DNA from 2 places in the Allofournierella sp. CML151 genome. Region 1 is predicted to be linked to the other one. Evidence: riboswitches for the same ligand, from Rfam matches in the RefSeq annotation. Region 1 holds a riboswitch; the other holds the start of a gene.
What was found. Region 1 has a riboswitch for cobalamin ahead of PH256_RS11865 (ABC transporter substrate-binding protein). Riboswitches for the same ligand answer to the same signal wherever they lie in the genome.

Region 1 (8,664 bases):
TCGGTGAGGGTATTCACCAGCTGGGCCACGGTGCTCTGCTTCTGGCCGATGGCCACATAGATGCAGATCACGTCCTTGCCCTTCTGGTTGATGATGGTATCGGTGGCGATGACCGTTTTACCGGTCTGCCGGTCGCCGATAATCAGCTCGCGCTGGCCGCGGCCGATGGGAATCATGGAGTCGATGGCCTTAATGCCGGTCTGCAGGGGTACCGAAACGCTCTTGCGCTGGATGATGCCCGGTGCGGGAGACTCGATGGGCCGGTACTCCTTGGCATCGATGGGGCCCTTGCCGTCGATGGGATGGCCCAGCGCGTTCACCACGCGGCCGATCATGGCTTCGCCCACCGGCACGCTTACCACCTTGCCGGTGCGCTTGACCAGGCTGCCCTCCTTGATGCCCACATCGCTGCCCAGCATAACGATGGACACCGAGTTTTCCTCCAGGTTCTGGGCCATGCCGTATTCGCCGTTGGAGAACTGCACCAGCTCGCCGCTCATGCACTCCTCCAGGCCGGTGGCCCGGGCGATGCCGTCGCCCACCAGGATCACGGTGCCGGTCTCGCTTTGCTGAATGGAGTTTTCATAGTGCTTGATCTGGGCCTTTATGATCTTGGAAATTTCTTCCGGTTTCAATTGCATCGTTTCACCTTCTCACTTATACCGTGGCGGCCAGGCTGCGGCGCAGTGCGTCCAGACGGGCCTGCACCGTGCCGTCGAACTCGGCGCCGCCCATCTCCAGGCGCACGCCGCCCAGGCAGGCCGGGTCCACCTTCACCGCAAGCTGCACCGTTTTGCCGGTGAGCTTGTTCAGTTTTTCGGTCAGAGCCGTCTTCTGGGCCTCGCTCAGCGGCACCGCCGCCACCGCCGTCGCCTCCAGAATGCCGTGGGCTTCGTTGTAGCGGGCCCGGTATTCCTTGCGGCAGTCACGCAGGGCTCGGATCTGGCCCCGCTCGGTCAAAATCTTCAGAAAATTCAACAGGTACGGCTGGATGCGCCCGCGCAGCGCCTCGTCCAGTGCCTGACAGCGCTGGGCTTTGGGCACGCTGGGCAGCGCCAGCAGCTTTTCGTAGTCCGGCCAGGCGGCAAGCAACTGCTCCACCTGCTCCAGCTCGTCCAGCATTTCGGCCTCCAGCCCTTCCTCGACGGCCAGCTCATACAGCGCGCCGCCGTATATGGTGCCGATCTTGGTCATGAGGCGTCTCCTACCTTCTCGATGAATTCATCGATCAGCTGCTGGTGATCCTTCTCCTGGATCTCCCGTTCCACCACCTTGCTGGCGATGGCCATAGCCATGCCGCCGATCTCGTCCTTCACCTCGTTCAGCGCCTTCTTGCGCTGCTGCTCGATCTCCTCGCCCGCCTTGCGCTTGAGCTCAGCGGCCTGGGCACGGGCGGCGTTCAGTGTCTCCTCGCTGTTGCGGGCGGCGGTCTGGCTGGCCTGATTCAGCAACCGGGCTGCCTCCTCCTTGGCGCCTGCCAGGCTCTTCTCATATTCCGCCTGCATCGCCTCGGCCTGTTCCTTGGCCTGTTTCGCGTCGGCAAGCATGGCGTCCGCCCTGCGCTGGCGCTCGTTCAAAATCTTCTGCACGGGCTTGAACAGGAAATGCTTGACCAGCAGGGTGAGGATCAGCAGGTTGCCCAGCATGAAGATCATATGCCAGGGTGTCAGCGTCACCAAATCTTTAAACTGTTGCAATGGTCATTCCCCTTTCTGGCTGGCTTACGGGCCAAAATCAGCCCAGCATGCCAGTGAACATGCCGGGGGCCACGAAGATCAGCAGCAGGCCGGTCACGAAGCCGTAAATACCAGTGGTCTCGGCGATGGCACAGCCCAGCAGCATGGTGCTGGTCACGTCGCCCTTGCACTCGGGCTGACGGCCAATCGCGGAGCAGGCCTGGCCTACCGCGTAACCTTCACCGATACCAGGGCCGATACCTGCGATCAGGGCAAGACCTGCACCGATGGCGCAGCCGGCCAATACAATAGCTTTGTCCAACATAATAATGTCCTCCTAAAAAATGTTCAAATGGAATCGCTTTGGGGTTATCTGCCTCGGCCTCTGCCTGCGGGCCGCGGGGCACTTCGATCACGGCGGTCAGCCGCAATGGAATTCAAAAAACTTACTCGTCGGTCTGGGCTGCATTTGCAATGTACAGCATGGTCAGCATACAGAAGATGAATGCCTGCATCAGGCTGCTGAACAGATCGAAATACACCGACAGAATCGCCGGAATGCCCAGCTGGAACAGCGGGATCAGGCTGAGAATCTCACCCAGTGCGCCGGGCAGCAGCCCGAACACCGCCTGACTCAATACCGCCAGCGCCGCATAGACCAGCGTACTGATCACGCCGCCGGACATGATGTTGCCGAAATGACGGAACGCCATCGAGATGGGAGTGGCCAGCTCACTGATAATGTTGAAGGGGGTAAACACCGGGATGGGTGTGGTAAAGCCCTTCAGATAGCCGCCCACACCGTTGGTTCGGATCTTGGTGTAGGTGATCATCACAAACACCAGCAGCGCCCAGGACAGCTCGGTGGACAGATCGCTGGTGGCGGGATAAAGCCCCACCAGACTGGACAGACTGCACAGCGCGGAATAACTGAACAGCGCACCGATAAACGGAGCAAAGTAAGCGTATTTTTCGCCCATGTTGCCATTCACGAAATTCTGGCAGGTGGTCACCAGCAGCTCAGCCACTGCCTGCTTTTTGCTGATGTTCTCCACCGTGAGCCCACGGCCCAGCCACCAGCACAGGATGCCGATCAGCGCCAGGATAATCCAGGCATCCACCAGGCTTGCTGTGATCTGCAGCTTACCCAAAAGCGGCACCGACCAGCTGGATTCCCAGTAGATCTGCGGGCCGTTGATCGAAACGTTCATTCCTTTGCGTTCCCCCCTTCATTCAAGGGCAGCGTATCGCCCTTTTCCTTGTGATACATTCCGGTGGCCTGCATAACCCCGATGGTAAGCCGGGGCATCAGCAGGGGCACAAGCGCCGCCACCCAGTTGAAAAACGGAACGGCCAGCGCCACAATCAGCCACACCACCATCAGCAGCATACGCATGTTGTAGGAAAACTGCATCCACTTGCGGGCCCGGTCCTCCGGCTGGCCATCGGCCACCTTCTGCACCGTCAGTCCCAGCAGAAAGAAGTTTCCCACCGCAATCGCGCCGCCCAGAATACCGCTCACCGCCACTCCGGCGCTGAAATACCCCAGAACAGCGAACACCACCAGCATAACGGCCACGCCCACGGCAGTGCCCAGCGCGATATGCCCGGTCTCTTTTTTTACAGCAGGTGCTATCTTCATAGAACGTCCTCTCTCTTTTGTTATAAATGCCGGTTAAAGGATGGCGGAGCCTTTTTGCGGGAAGCCTTGCGCTGCATATAGCGGTAAAACCCCCACACGCTGGCACCCGAGCCGCCGAAGCCCAGCACCAGCGCAGGCAGCATTACCCACATGGGCAGCCCTGCTCGGGCCGAAAGCCACCAGGCGGCACCGGCGCATAAAAGCGGCGGCGCAGTGACCGAGATTCCCAATTGAGTCAGCCAGGCAATATCCTGCATGACTTTCATCCAACTTTTCACCGAGCCGCTCCTTTCGCCAGTCTTATATTGCAAATCTGGCACACAATCGTATAACATAGTATACCAAAAAGCTTGCACAAGAACAATCTTTTTTGCTTTATTTTGATAAATTTACTTCCATATTACGAAGTATACCACACTCTTTCTCCAGAGCAATCCGTCAAACTGTGCTTCGTGTCAAAAACGCAAGAAATCTAAAACTCTTGCCTCCTTTTACATATTTTCACGCAACTTTTGCGGGGTTTGTTCTTTTGATGTCTCTGTGATATAATAGATAATACCCATGCTGTGCAGCCGGGTTTTATCTGAGAAAGGCGGTATTCTCATGCTTCTTTCCATCATTGTTCCCTGCTACAATGAGCAGGAATCTCTTCCCCTGTTTTATAAGGAGATCACCCGAGTCGCCTCAGAGATGAAACAAAGCCATGGTGCCGAGTTCGAGTTCATTTTTGTGGACGACGGCTCCAAGGACAGCACCCTTGCCATCGCCCGTGAGCTGCACCGGCAGGACAAACGGGTACGCTACATCAGCTTCTCCCGCAATTTTGGCAAGGAGGCAGGCATTCTGGCCGGCCTGCAGGCCGCCAAGGGCGATTACGTGGCTATGATGGATGCTGACCTTCAGGACCCGCCGGCTCTTCTGCCCCAGATGCTGGATGCACTTCTGCACGAAGATTACGACTGCGCCGCTACCCGCCGCACCACCCGCCAGGGTGAGCCGCCCATCCGCAGCTTTTTCGCCCGGATGTTCTACAAGCTCATCAATAAGATGAGCGATGCGGACATCGTGGATGGCGCGCGTGATTACCGACTGATGCGCCGGAGAATGGTGGATGCCATTCTGTCTATGCCGGAATACAACCGGTTTTCCAAGGGAATCTTTGGCTGGGTCGGCTTCAAGACCAAGTGGCTGGAATACGTAAATGTGGAGCGGGTGGCCGGCGAGACCAAGTGGAATTTCTGGAAGCTGTTCCTCTATTCGCTGGAGGGAATCATCGGCTTTTCCACCGCCCCGCTGGCCATTGCCAGCCTGATGGGCATGTTCTTCTGCCTGCTGGCTTTCGTGATGATTATCGTGATCATTGTCCGCACCCTTTTGTTCGGCGATCCCACCAGCGGGTGGCCCAGCATGGTGTGCATCATCTTTTTGTGCAGCGGTGTGCAGTTGTTCTGCATGGGTGTTCTTGGTCAGTATCTGGCCAAAACCTATCTGGAAACCAAGCACCGCCCGGTCTACATCACCCGGGAGACCGAAGAGGATCTGGACGGCTGACCACCTGATTCACCGCAGCCGCCGGGCCTGATTGTTTTGCTTTTCTTCTTGGATGCACCCACGCATCCGATCATACTTTATAAAAATCGAACGGCAGGTGTTCAGCCTGTCTGAATGAAAAGGGAAACGGGTAATCAATCCCGTGCGGGACCGCCGCCGTGTGGGCCAGCGCCCCGGCCATCTGCCACTGTTCCGAAAGGAATGGGAAGGCCGGCCGGGCGCGCGCTTTAACGCTCACGAGCCGGAAGACCTGCCTGCCGTTCGCATCCATACCGGGAAGCCATCTTTTCCGGTGCGGGACCCCGCTTCGTGGACGGACCAAACACGCGGCAGGGCGGCAGTACAGCCTGGGGGCATTACGCCTCACGGGGTCTTTTCTGTCGCACCTGTTCGCTGCTGCGCCGCTCCGCTTTGCCGGGGCGGCGTATTTTTGTTCTTTGCGGCAATCCGGCCGCATGGAAATAACCCCCTCATTCCAAATATTTCAGGAGGAACATTTATGAAACGCATTCTTTCCGCATTTGTCGCTGCGGCTCTGGCCTTCGGTATGGCCGCCTGCGGCGCACCGGCCGCCAGCACTTCCGCTCCGGCCTCTTCCGCCGCCGCATCCTCTGCTTCTTCGGCAAGCGCTTCCAGTGAGGCAGCTTCGGCGGCCAAACCCACCGAAGACCGCAGCGGCGCTGCCATTACCCTGCCGGACAATGTGGAGACCGTAATCTCCATGGCTCCCTCCATCACCCAGACCCTGATGGATCTGGGCTGCACCGACCAGATCATCGCGCTGGATGCCAACAGCGCCAAGATGGAAAACGCCCCCCAGGACCTGCCTGTTTTTGACATGATGACTCCGGACGCGGAGCAGATGGCCACCCTGGTACCGGATGTGATCTTTGTGTCCTCCATCAGCTCCTCCGGTGGCGAGGACCCCTTCCAGCCCCTGCAGGAGCTGGGTGCCACCGTGGTTTGCATTCCCACCAGCGCCTCCATTGAGGATATCTACGAGGACGTGACCTTCCTGGGTCAGGTGATGGGCAAGACCGAGCGCGCCGCTGAGATCAACGAAACCCTGAAGGCCGAGATCGATCGCATTGCCGCTCTGGGGGCTTCCATTCCCGAGGATCAGCGCAAGACCGTTTACTTTGAGATTTCCGCCGCCCCCTCTGCCTACAGCACCGGCTCCGGCACCTACATGGACGAGATGATCAGCCTGATCGGCGCCAACAACATGATGGCCGACAAGGCCGAGGGCTGGACCAGTGTGGACAGCGAGGTGGTGGTCAGCGGCAACCCGGACGTGATCCTCACCAACGTGGACTACATCGAGGACCCCGTGGGTGAAATCAAGAGCCGTGAGGGCTGGGAAGCTGTGACCGCTGTGAAGAACGGTGATGTTTACCAGATCGACAAGCAGTCCTCCTCTCTGCCCAACGAGAACATCGTGACCGCTCTGGAAGAGATGGGCAAGGCCGTCTATCCGGAGGTATTCGGCGAATGAGCCGGTTTTCCCGCCCGGCGCGGTTCGGCCTGCTGTGTCTGGCCGCGCTGGTCGCGGTTCTTCTTGGCATCGGGGTGGGCAGCGTGTCCATCTCTCCCGGTGAAATTCTGCAAGTGCTGGCCAACAAGCTATGGGGCGCGGCACTGCCCGAACAGATGAATCCGGTGATCCCGGGGCTGGTGTGGAGTATCCGCCTGCCCCGGGTACTGCTGGCCTTCTGCGTGGGGGCCTCGCTGGCGGTAAGCGGCGCGGTGATGCAATCGCTGCTGCAAAACCCGCTGGCCTCCTCCTACGGCCTTGGCGTCTCCTCCGGTGCAGGTCTTGGCGCGGCGGTGCTCATCGTCACCGGCGTGGCGGACAGCGCCGCCGGTACCTTCCTGCTGCCTGCGGTCTGCCTGTGCTGCGGTCTGGCTACCATGGGCGGCGCGCTGGCCATCTCCTCCCGGCTGGACCGCAACCTCTCCAACAACACCATTATTCTCATCGGTATGGTGCTGTCGCTCTTTCTCAACGCCATCATGACCACCCTGTCTTCCGCCAACCCGGACTACACCCAGCGCATCACTCTGTGGCAGCTGGGCAGTCTTTCCATGAAGACCTGGAAACAGCTGGGTCCGGTGGCGCTGGCGGCACTGATCTGCATTCTGGCATTCTGGCGGCTGGCCTCCGAGCTGGATCTGCTCAGCTTCGGCGAGGAACAGGCCTCCGCCATGGGCATGGAGCGCAAGCGGGTGAAATGGCTGCTGGTGCTGCTGGTGGCTCTGCTCACCGGCACCGCGGTGGCCTTTGTGGGCGTGATCGGCTTTGTGGACCTGGTGGCGCCCCATATTGTTCGCCGCCTCTTCGGACCTTCCCACCGGATGCTGATTCCCACCTGCGCCATATTCGGCGGAGGCTTTCTGTCCCTGTGCGATCTGGCCGCCCGGACCCTGGCGTCTCCCTCCGAGATTCCCATCGGCTCCATCACGGCCCTGATCGGCGCCCCCTTCTTCCTCTACATCTTTTTCTCCAGCCGAAAGGAGGCCCGCTGATGCTGCATGCGGAACACATTACCTGCGGCTACGGGGGCGACCCTGTAGTGCGGGATCTCTCCTTCTCGGCACAGAGCGGGCAGATCCTCTGCATTCTGGGTGCCAACGGCTGCGGCAAGACCACTCTGCTGCGAGCCGTAGCCGGACTGCTGCCCAGCACCGGCAGCGTCACCGCGGCCGGGCTAAACCTGCGCACCGCGCCCCGCCGTCAGGTGGCGCAGACAGTTGCTTTTCTGAGCCAGTTATCCAATTTGTATTTTTCTTACACTGTATATCAGACAGTAGAGATGGGCCGTTATGCCCACCGCTCTCCTGGCCTGTTCGGTAGAGCCGCACCCGGCGACAAGGACATTGTACGTTCCTGCCTGGAACAGACCGGCCTCTGGGAGCTGCGGGATCAGCCCATTACTGCATTGTCCGGCGGACAGCTGCAGCGAGTCTTTCTGGCCCGAGTGTTTGCCCAGGACCCCAAAATTATCCTGCTGGATGAGCCCACCAATCATCTGGACCTGAAGTATCAGATTGAACTGATGGAGCAGCTCCGCCGCTGGGTGGCCCAGGGCAACCGCTGTGTGGTGGGCGTGCTGCACGATGTAAATCTGGCGCTGAACTACGCTGACCAGCTGCTGCTTATGCAGGATGGCCGGGCCCTGTGCCAGACCGATACCCAGGCGCTGGACCCCGCCCTGCTGGATCGTGTCTACGGCCTGGACGTGCGCGGCTACATGCGCCGCGCACTGCAACGATGGGAGTGAACGCTATATGGAACTGTATCACAGCCCCTGGGAGGCCTATCCCTTTTTGAGCGACGCGCCGGAGGATCTCCGCTGCGACTTTGAGCTGCTCACCGACGAGATCGCCAGCCGCACCGGACTACTCCGTTCTCAAGTAGAGGACAACGTACTGCGGACAGAGCTGCTGCGTGTCTGCGAGCTGATCTATCACGCCAACCCCACCCTGCGCACCCGGTTCACTGTGACTCCGGAAGAGATTCAGTGGCTGGCGGATGCCACCGAACGGCTGCGTGTCCAGAGCGAGGGCCGCTGCACCCGGTTTGTGCTGCCCCAGGGCTGTACTGCCGCCTGCACCGCCCACCTTCTGCGAGTTCAGTGCAAGGCGCTGGTGCGCCTGCTCTACCGCCACGACCATCAGGGCCACCCAGTGGAGCCCGCTCTGCTGGATCTGGCCAATCTTCTTTCCGGCTATTTCTTCCTGCTGGCTCTGGTGCTGAACGCCCAGGCCGGGCAGGAGGAAGCGGAATTCATCAGC
Region 2 (8,664 bases), on a different contig from region 1:
GTCTCCGGCAAGATACAGGTGCGGAAAGCCCGCGTACAAGCTCTGAGTGGCAAAGCAGCAGCTCCACTGCCTGCCGCCGGAGGTTTTTTCCGCCTGCAGGGCCGCGCCATTCTCGGTGCTGTCCCAGCAATGGAACTCGTGGGCATTGGTGATCTCGCCGGTGCGCAGCAGCATACTGTCGCTGCGGGCGGTCAGTCGGTTGTAGCCGAACCGCACCAGTCCGCCGGTTTTGTGGCCCGCGCCGGGCAGTACCCCGGCCATGGGCCAGGCGTCGCCGTTTGCGTCCTCCAGACTCTGGCCCAGATACAAAAAGCCGCCGCATTCCGCCACGGTAGGCACCCCTCGCTCAACTGCCGCCCGAATAGCATGCCGCATGGGACGGTTCTCGCTGAGAGCCTTGGCGTGCAGTTCAGGATAGCCGCCGCCCAGATACAGGCCCGCCGCACCGGCTGGAAGGCTCTCATCATGCAGCGGGCTGAAAAAGTGCAGCCGCGCTCCGGCCCGGCGCAACGCGTCCAGGCTCTCTTCATAATAAAACTGGAAGGCCTCGTCCCGGGCCACGGCAATCACGGGGCCGTTTTCGCAGGGCTGCTCCGCAATTGCGGGCTCCGACTGCCGCCCGGTCTGGTAGACTGCCAGAAAGCGGGGCCAGTCCATTGTGGTTTCCAGGCAGGCTGCAATTGCCCGCACCCGCTGGGCCAGATCCTCCACCTCGCCGGTGGTGACCAAACCCAGATGACGGCTGGAGAGAGACGCCTGCTCCAGCTCGGGCAGACAGCCCAGCACCGGCACACCGGTCTCCTCTTCCAGCATGGGCTTGAGCGCGGCATACAAACCGGCACTGCACCGGTTCAGAAACAGTCCCTTGATGCGGCTGTCCTTGCGGAAGGAGAGCATTCCCTTCACCTGGGCCGCCAGTGTCAGACTGGAGCCGTAGGGGTGCAGCACCAGCAGCACCGGGAGCTCCAGCAGGCGGGCCACATCCCAGGCGCTGGCCTTGTCGCCGCCGAAGGTCATACCGTCGTAAAAGCCCATCACGCCCTCGCACACCGCAGCATCGCAGCCCGCTGTGTGGCGGCGGTAAAGCCTGCGCACCCGCTCTTCCCCGGCGAGAAATACATCCAGGTTACGGCTGGGCACCTGCAGCACCGAGCGGTGGAACATAGGGTCGATATAATCCGGCCCGCACTTGAAGGCCGCAGGGGCCAGGCCCCGGTCTTTCAGCGCCTGCAGCAGGCCGCAGGTGACAGAAGTTTTGCCGCTGCCGGAAGCCGGGGCGGCGATCATCACTTCGAGCATTGGTCCTCCTCAACAAAACGGCGGTCTTTTGCCGCCTCGCAAAGAAAAAGGCCTCTCCCGCCTTGCCGGACGGCAAAGCAGAGAAAGGCCCGGAAACGTACAACACACACCGGCCCAGCAGCCGGTGCTTTGCCCTGCGCACGTTTGGTCCGTCCGGCGCGAGGGTTCCTGCCTTTGGCAGTGATTCATCCGTCGGGCAGGTCTTCCGGCTCAGGCCTTGCGCGCACCGGCAGCGCCTTCCCGGGAAAACTCCCCAGTGGCTTTTCCTGCCAATGCTCAGCCTTTACGGCGGCGGTCCCGCATGGGCATTGCACCCATTTCCCTATTCTCCCGGCCAGCCTTTTGCGGCTCCGGGCACCCGGCGGCGATTTAACCTATATACTATACCACAAAACCGGATGTTTGTATAGGCAAAGCGGTCATAAATTCAGGCGGCGCTGCCTGCGGGCTTTCGCCTGGTCAGAATGGCCTGCACTGCGTCCCACAGGCCGAAGCGGAGCATCAGAAGGCAATAGAGTCCCCCGGTGACCACGCAGCCCAGCAGCAGCTGCGGCCAATCACCACTCACTCCCACCAGGCGCAGGGCCCCCTGCCCCAGAACCGCCGAAATCAGGAAAATCAACGCGGGCTGCACAAACCACCGATACCAGCGGGTGCGGATGCGGGCCACCTTTTCAATGCGGAAGATGTTCAGCAGCGCGGACAGCACATTGGAGCAAATCATCACAAACAGAAAGCCCTTCATGCCCATGCGCGGCATGAGCAAAATCACCAGACCGATGCGGATGAGGGAATCCCAGATGCTGTAGCGGAAGGTGGCCACCTCCTCGCCCAGGCCCTTCAGAATGGAATCGCCCATGGCATCCAGATACATGCCCGGCAGCACCGGAGCCAGAACTGCCAGATAAAAGCCGATGGTCTCGTCGTGGTAGAGAATCCGGCCCAGCGGATAAGCGTACAGGGCAATCAATCCCCCGGCCAGCACCGAAAAGGTGGTGGTGAACAGCATGATGCGCCCCACCAGCGTTTCTAATGTTTTCTGCCGCCCCAGAATGTGCGCCTCAGTAACCTCCGGCATCAGCAGGGTGGCCAGCGGGGTGAGGAAGGAAAACGGAAACAGCAGTATCGGCATGGCCATCCCCTTAAGCGCGCCGAACTGAGCCAGCGACTTCTCCCGGCTGCCCAGAAAGGCCAGCAGGCAGGCGGGAACCAGCGTGTTTTCCACCGTGTGGAGGGCACTATCCAGGCAGCGACCTCCTTCCACCGGGGCCAGAATGCGCCAGATTCGCCCTGAGGTGCCCCTGGGCACCTGAGCCGGGGCATCGCCGAAGGTCCGGTTCATATCCCGCCGGTAGTACCACATCACCAGCAGGGTAGATACAACCTCGCTGACCATGCTGCCCACCAGCACCGCAGCGCAGGCGTACTGCACACCCCGCTGCACCGCACCGGGAAGAATCAGCAGCACCAGGACAATACGGATGATCTGTTCAAAAATCTGACTGACCACATTGGGACCTACCTTGCGTCGGGCGAAGAAATAACCCCGGGCCGCCGAGCCCACTGCCATGAAGGGCAGACTGGGCGCCAGCAGTGCCAGCGAGGGCGCTGCCCGTATATCCCCCAACCAATAGCGGGCGGCAGGCCAGGCCAGTACCAGCTGCACCACCCCTGCAGCGAAACCAAAGGCTAAGGCAAGCGCCATCACCCGGCCCAGAACTCCTTTTGCCCGGCCGGGCTGCGGGCGGGCCAATTCCTCTGCTGCCAATCGGGTGGCAGCTACCGAAACACCCGCGGTGGCCACCGTGATGCACAGGCTGTAAAGCGTGAAGATCAGCTGATACAGGCCCATACCCTCGGCCCCGATGCGCGCGGCGATGTACACCCGGAAAAACATACCCGCCGTCCGCAGCCCCAGGCCAGTGACCGTGAGGATCGCCACATTCTTCAAATAGGTTTTCAGTCTGCCCATGGGCCCACCCTTTCTTTCGGCTTGAACTGCCTGTTTCATGGATATGCCGGGCGGGATATGCGTATGACGTTTGCTTTTTGTTTGTTGGCTACTTCTTTTCTTTTGTTGACAGGTGTGGTAAAATCATAACCGGATATTTTCACTTTGCCCGCGCACTTTCGGCGACGGGCCGCAGGAGGATTTACAATGATGATGGAAACCATTCAGCAGGCGGCCGACCTGCTGCGCAGCCGTCTGCCCGAAACGCCCACCGTGGGCATCGTTCTGGGCAGTGGTCTGGGCGGCCTTGCCGACCGCATCGAAGCACCGGTGTATGTGCCCTACAGCGAAATTCCGGGCTTTGCGGTCTCCACCGCGCCGGGTCATGCGGGCCGCTTTGTGGCCGGGCAGCTGGCAGGCAAGCAGGTGCTGTGCATGCAGGGTCGGCTGCATTACTACGAAGGCCACTCCATGCAGGACATCGTGTTCCCCATCCGGGTGATGAAGGCTCTGGGCGTGGAAACCCTGATCCTGACCAACGCCGCGGGCGGTGTGAACACCAGCTTTTCGGTGGGCGATCTGATGCTGCTGGAGGATCACATCAACTTTATGGGCGCCAACCCTCTGACCGGCCCCAACGATGAGGCTGTCGGCCCCCGTTTCTGCGATATGACCTTCGCCTACACCCCGGCGCTGCGTGAGCTGGCGCTGCAGGTGGCCGAGAAGCAGGGCGTTGCATTGCAGAAGGGTGTGTATCTGGGCTACATGGGCCCCAGCTACGAGACCCCCGCTGAAATCCGGGCCTTCCGTACCCTGGGAGCGGATGCAGTGGGCATGAGCACCGTACCCGAGGTGATCGCCGCCAGCCACTGCGGACTGAAGGTTCTGGCCATGAGCCTGATTACCAACATGGCCGCGGGCATTGAAAAGAAGAAGCTTTCCGGTGATGAGGTCATTGAAATTGCCAACCAGCGCGCACAGGTGCTGCAGAATCTGGTGAGCGGCATCATTGCCGAGCTGTAATAGAAAAAAGGAGAGAAACAAATCATGAGCGAATGTTCGCATGATTGCAGCAGCTGCAGTCAAAACTGCTCCAGCCGTCAGAACCCTCAGGATTTCCATGAGGCCCCCCACAAGCTGAGCAGCATTAAGAAGGTTATCGGTGTGGTAAGCGGCAAGGGTGGCGTCGGCAAGAGCATGACCAGCGCCCTGATGGCTGTGGAGATGCGCCGCCGTGGTTACGGCGTGGGCATCCTGGACGCCGACATCACCGGCCCCTCCATCCCCAAGCTGTTCGGCATCCATGGCCGTGCCATGGGCGACGAGAACGGCATCTGGCCCATCGAGAGCCGCATGGGCATTGATGTGATGAGCATCAACCTGCTGCTGGAGCACGAGGAGGACCCCGTTGTATGGCGTGGCCCCGTGATCGCCGGCGCGGTGAAGCAGTTCTGGCAGGACGTGATCTGGAAGGACGTGGACTTCCTGTTTGTGGACATGCCTCCGGGCACCGGTGACGTTCCCCTGACCGTGTTCCAGACCCTGCCCGTGGACGGCATCATCGTGGTTGCCAGCCCGCAGGAGCTGGTGAGCATGATCGTGGGCAAGGCCGTGAAGATGGCTCAGATGATGAACATTCCCATTCTGGGCGTGGTGGAGAACATGAGCTACGTGGAATGCCCGGACTGCGGCAAGCAGATCAAGGTATTCGGCGAAAGCCACGTGGACGAGGTTGCTGCCAAGTACAACATTCCCGTTCTGGCCAAGTGCCCCATCGACCCCAAGCTGGCAGAGTGTGCCGACCAGGGCCTGATCGAGGTGTATGGCGGCCAGTACCTGAATGCCGCAGCTGACGCGGTGCAGGCACTGCTGAAGTAAGCCATCCGAACTTATGGGAGGCGCCAAACCACCGAAGGAGTGGACCCGGATGTTCCGCGAGCATCTGACCGCTGGTTATCTGCTCGGCTTTCTTGTGATCGTTGCGGTGATCTTCATCGCCGGAGCCGTTTTCTGGTCCACCGCCTTATTCTGAACCGAATGCCCCGTGGCAAGCCGGGTGATTTTCCCGCCTGCCCGGGGCATTTCTCATATCCCCAAGGAGGTATTTCCCCATGCACATTCCCGCCTGCGAAACGCGGCAGCTTGAGATTCTTACCTTTCAGCAAGCCATGGAGCACCGGGACCAGAGTGCCGAATACGACCGGAGCCGGTGGCTGTATATTCCGGACTTTTACTCGGAATACCGGTACATTTTAGGCACGGTTGGCAAGCGCCCGCTGATCACCATTGGCATCAACCCTTCCACCGCCGCTCCCGACGCGCTGGACAACACCCTGAAATCCGTGCAGCGCATCGCTCTGGGTAACGGTTTTGACTCCTTCATCATGTTCAATGTGTACGCCCAGCGAGCCACCAACCCGGACCAGATGGACAAGGAGTTCAACGAGCCTTTACACCGGGAGAACATGAACGCCTTCCGCTGGGTGCTGGGGCGCAGCGGCGAACACCCGGCTCTGTGGGCGGCCTGGGGCACCATCATCGAAAAGCGTCCCTACCTGAAGCAGTGCCTGGCGGACATGATGGAGCTGGGCCAGCAGTTTGGTGCGGTGTGGTATCAAGCGGGCAAGCCCTCGGTAAAGGGGCATCCCCATCATCCGCTGTATCTGAAAAAGGACTCCGCTCTGGACCCCTTTGACGTGGCTGCCTACCAGGCAAGTCTGTAAGAAAAAACACCCTGAACCCGTTTTCACGGGATCAGGGTGTTTTTTTCATTGAATCAACCGGAAGTGCTCCGCCAGTGCGGCGTGGCCCAGTGGAGCATCGCCGGTTTGCAGCGCCTTCAGAATCCGGCGGTGGGTATCCAGCAGAGGGGTGCGGGTGGCCTCGTCCAGCTGGGCAAGCGTCTCCCGCCGGTAAAGATCCCCCTGGCTGGAAAGTGCCTCCATGATCGCGGCGATGAGCTGATTCTCCCCCGCCTCGATCAAGCTCCGGTGAAACCGGCTCTCGGCCTCTTCCAGCTGGCCCGGCTCCTGTGCCTGCTCCATCGCCTGCACCGCCTGTTCCATCGCCTGTATTGGCTGTGGAGGAGCAAGGCGCACCGCCCGTTCGTAAGCGGCACCTTCCAGACTTTCACGCAAGGTAAGGAATTCTCCCCGGTCACTCTGGCGAAGCAGCAGCATCATGGAAAGGATGGAGGAAAACCCCTGCCCGGCCTCGTTCACCAGAAAACTGCCCTGCCCGTGCACACTGCGCACAAAGCCCATGTTTTCCAGCTGGCGCAGCGCCTCCCGCACCGAGTTGCGGCTAAGTCCCAGCTCCGCCATCAGGCTACGCTCAGAGGGCAGCTTCGCTCCCAGGGTCAGCTTGCCCTCCAGAATCTGGCCTTTCAGGTATTCCAGTACCAGATCATAGGTGCGGACAGTGGATTTTTCCTCACTTGCCGGCGGTTTCGTTTTCATCCAGCAAACCCCTCCAGCGCAGATAGTTGAGAATCATCTCCACGCAGCCGTCCACGCCCAGGATACCGCTGTCCAGGCAGAGCTCATAGCCTTCGGCCTGGCCCCACTGCTCACCGGTGAAATACTTGTGGAACTCAGTTCGCTCCTCGTCTACCTCCTGCATGCGTACCGCTGCCTTTTTCGGCGAGATGTTCTCCAGCTCAGCAATACGCTGGCAGCGGATCTCGGGAGCAGCATGGATAAACACACTTACGGCATTTGCATCCGGGCGGAAAATCACATTGCCGCACCGGCCGATCAGCACACCGCTGTGATCCTGCATCAAGGCGCGAATCCGGCGGAACACCGTTTCGCTTGTTACGGCAGGTTCCTCATTCATGGCAATGGCATAGAGCAGGCTGTTCACCGGCCGCTCCTCATAAAAGGCCTTGACCTCGCTGTAATCCGGTGTGCTGCGGGCAATGGACATCAGCTTTTCCTTGTCGTAAAAATCCACACCCAGGCGCTCGGCCAGCTTTGCGCCCACCAGACGGCCACTGCTGCCGTATTGACGGCCCACCGCCACGATCAATGGTTGTTTCATGGTTATCCCCTCCGCAGATTACATAAATTGGGCAAACACAGAAGCGCCCACCACGGTGCACAGGCCCGCCACCGCAATGGCCAGGCTGCTCATGGCACCTTCCACCGCGCCCAGCTCCATGGCCTTGGCGGTACCGATGGCATGGGCGGAGTTGCCCAGCGCCAGGCCCTTCGCTACCGGCTCATGGATGCGGAACAGCTTGAACACGCCATCCGCGATCACATTGCCCAGAATACCGGTAATGATGATGGAGGCCACGGTAATGGTAACAATACCGCCCAGCTCCTGGGACACACCCATACCAATGGCCGTGGTGATGGACTTGGGCAGCAGCGTCACATATAGCTCGTGGTCCAGCCCGAACAGCTTGGCACAGGCCAGCACGCCCACAAGGCTTGCCAGAATGCCGGACAGAATGCCGCAGACCACCGCCTTCAGGTTTTCCTTCAACAGGCTCAACTGTTCATACAAAGGCACCGCCAGGCAGACCGTGGCCGGAGTGAGCAGGTAGGACAGATACTGCCCGCTGGCGTTATAGCTTTCGTAGTCCACGCCCAGCACCAGGTTCACACCGATCACACAGATCACCGCGATCAGCAGCGGGTTGAGCACTGCCAGACGAAATTTCTTTTTCAGCGCAAGGCCCAGCTCGTAGGCCAGCAGGCTGACCGCCGCCCCATAAAACAGCGACGAGGCAAAAAACTCACGCATCCTTCTTCCCCTTTCCCCTTTGGATCACAAACTGAGTGGCCCGGCCGGTGACGGCCATCACCAGCACAGTTGTGAACACCACGGTGATGACCACCGGCCAGAACACCGGGGCCAGGCTGGGCCAGGCATCGGTCAGGCCCACTGCCGCCGGAATAAACATAACCGGCATAATCTCGATGAGAAACAGTGCCGCCTCCCGCACCTGGCTTACCCGGAGCAGGCCGGTGCACAGCAGCACCAACAAAATGACCAGCCCGTATACGCTGGCCGGGATCGACAGAGGGATGACCGCCTTAAGCACCTCGCCCACAAAGGAGATGGCAAGAATGCGAGCCGCTTGCTTTAAAAACTTCATTCTACTTCCCCACTTTATCCAAGCATTGTATAACTGGTAGGACCAGTTGCGTTTTTGATTATACGGCGCGGGTCCCATCTTGTCAAGGCTGCGGATAACAGAAAACCGCCCGCGAAGGAGTGTTCTCCCCCGCGGGCGGTTTTCATAAAAGACTGGTCAGAAATTGCTTCCGTTCCAGCCCCAGAATTCCGTTTCTGCGTATTTTACATAAATACGGTCCGGTTGCAGATCCAGTGTGCTTTCCAGAATTTCGGTAATGCGGCTGGTCAGATCATCGTAGGCATCGTAGCGGGCACCGCCGTACAGG

Region 2: another riboswitch for cobalamin. It lies ahead of PH256_RS05005 (cobyrinate a,c-diamide synthase); the one in region 1 lies ahead of PH256_RS11865 (ABC transporter substrate-binding protein).

Annotation. Positions count from the first base shown of each region.
Region 1 is NZ_JAPNNW010000017.1:51,189-59,852, forward strand. It holds gene atpA (F0F1 ATP synthase subunit alpha) at 1-641, opposite strand, end outside; gene atpH (ATP synthase F1 subunit delta) at 658-1,194, opposite strand; gene atpF (F0F1 ATP synthase subunit B) at 1,191-1,655, opposite strand; gene atpE (ATP synthase F0 subunit C) at 1,735-2,001, opposite strand; gene PH256_RS11845 (F0F1 ATP synthase subunit A) at 2,123-2,887, opposite strand; gene PH256_RS11850 (ATP synthase subunit I) at 2,884-3,318, opposite strand; gene PH256_RS11855 (AtpZ/AtpI family protein) at 3,339-3,653, opposite strand; gene PH256_RS11860 (glycosyltransferase family 2 protein) at 3,922-4,869, shown strand; cobalamin riboswitch at 4,948-5,141, shown strand; gene PH256_RS11865 (ABC transporter substrate-binding protein) at 5,369-6,364, shown strand; gene PH256_RS11870 (FecCD family ABC transporter permease) at 6,361-7,395, shown strand; gene PH256_RS11875 (ABC transporter ATP-binding protein) at 7,395-8,150, shown strand; gene PH256_RS11880 (ATP:cob(I)alamin adenosyltransferase) at 8,158-8,664, shown strand, end outside.
Region 2 is NZ_JAPNNW010000004.1:199,635-208,298, forward strand. It holds gene PH256_RS05005 (cobyrinate a,c-diamide synthase) at 1-1,299, opposite strand, end outside; cobalamin riboswitch at 1,478-1,676, opposite strand; gene PH256_RS05010 (oligosaccharide flippase family protein) at 1,727-3,271, opposite strand; gene PH256_RS05015 (purine-nucleoside phosphorylase) at 3,458-4,273, shown strand; gene PH256_RS05020 (Mrp/NBP35 family ATP-binding protein) at 4,298-5,128, shown strand; gene PH256_RS05025 (DUF1643 domain-containing protein) at 5,362-5,973, shown strand; gene PH256_RS05030 (FadR/GntR family transcriptional regulator) at 6,019-6,708, opposite strand; gene PH256_RS05035 (cytidylate kinase-like family protein) at 6,683-7,291, opposite strand; gene PH256_RS05040 (LrgB family protein) at 7,310-8,002, opposite strand; gene PH256_RS05045 (CidA/LrgA family protein) at 7,995-8,357, opposite strand; gene PH256_RS05050 (phenylpyruvate tautomerase MIF-related protein) at 8,514-8,664, opposite strand, start outside.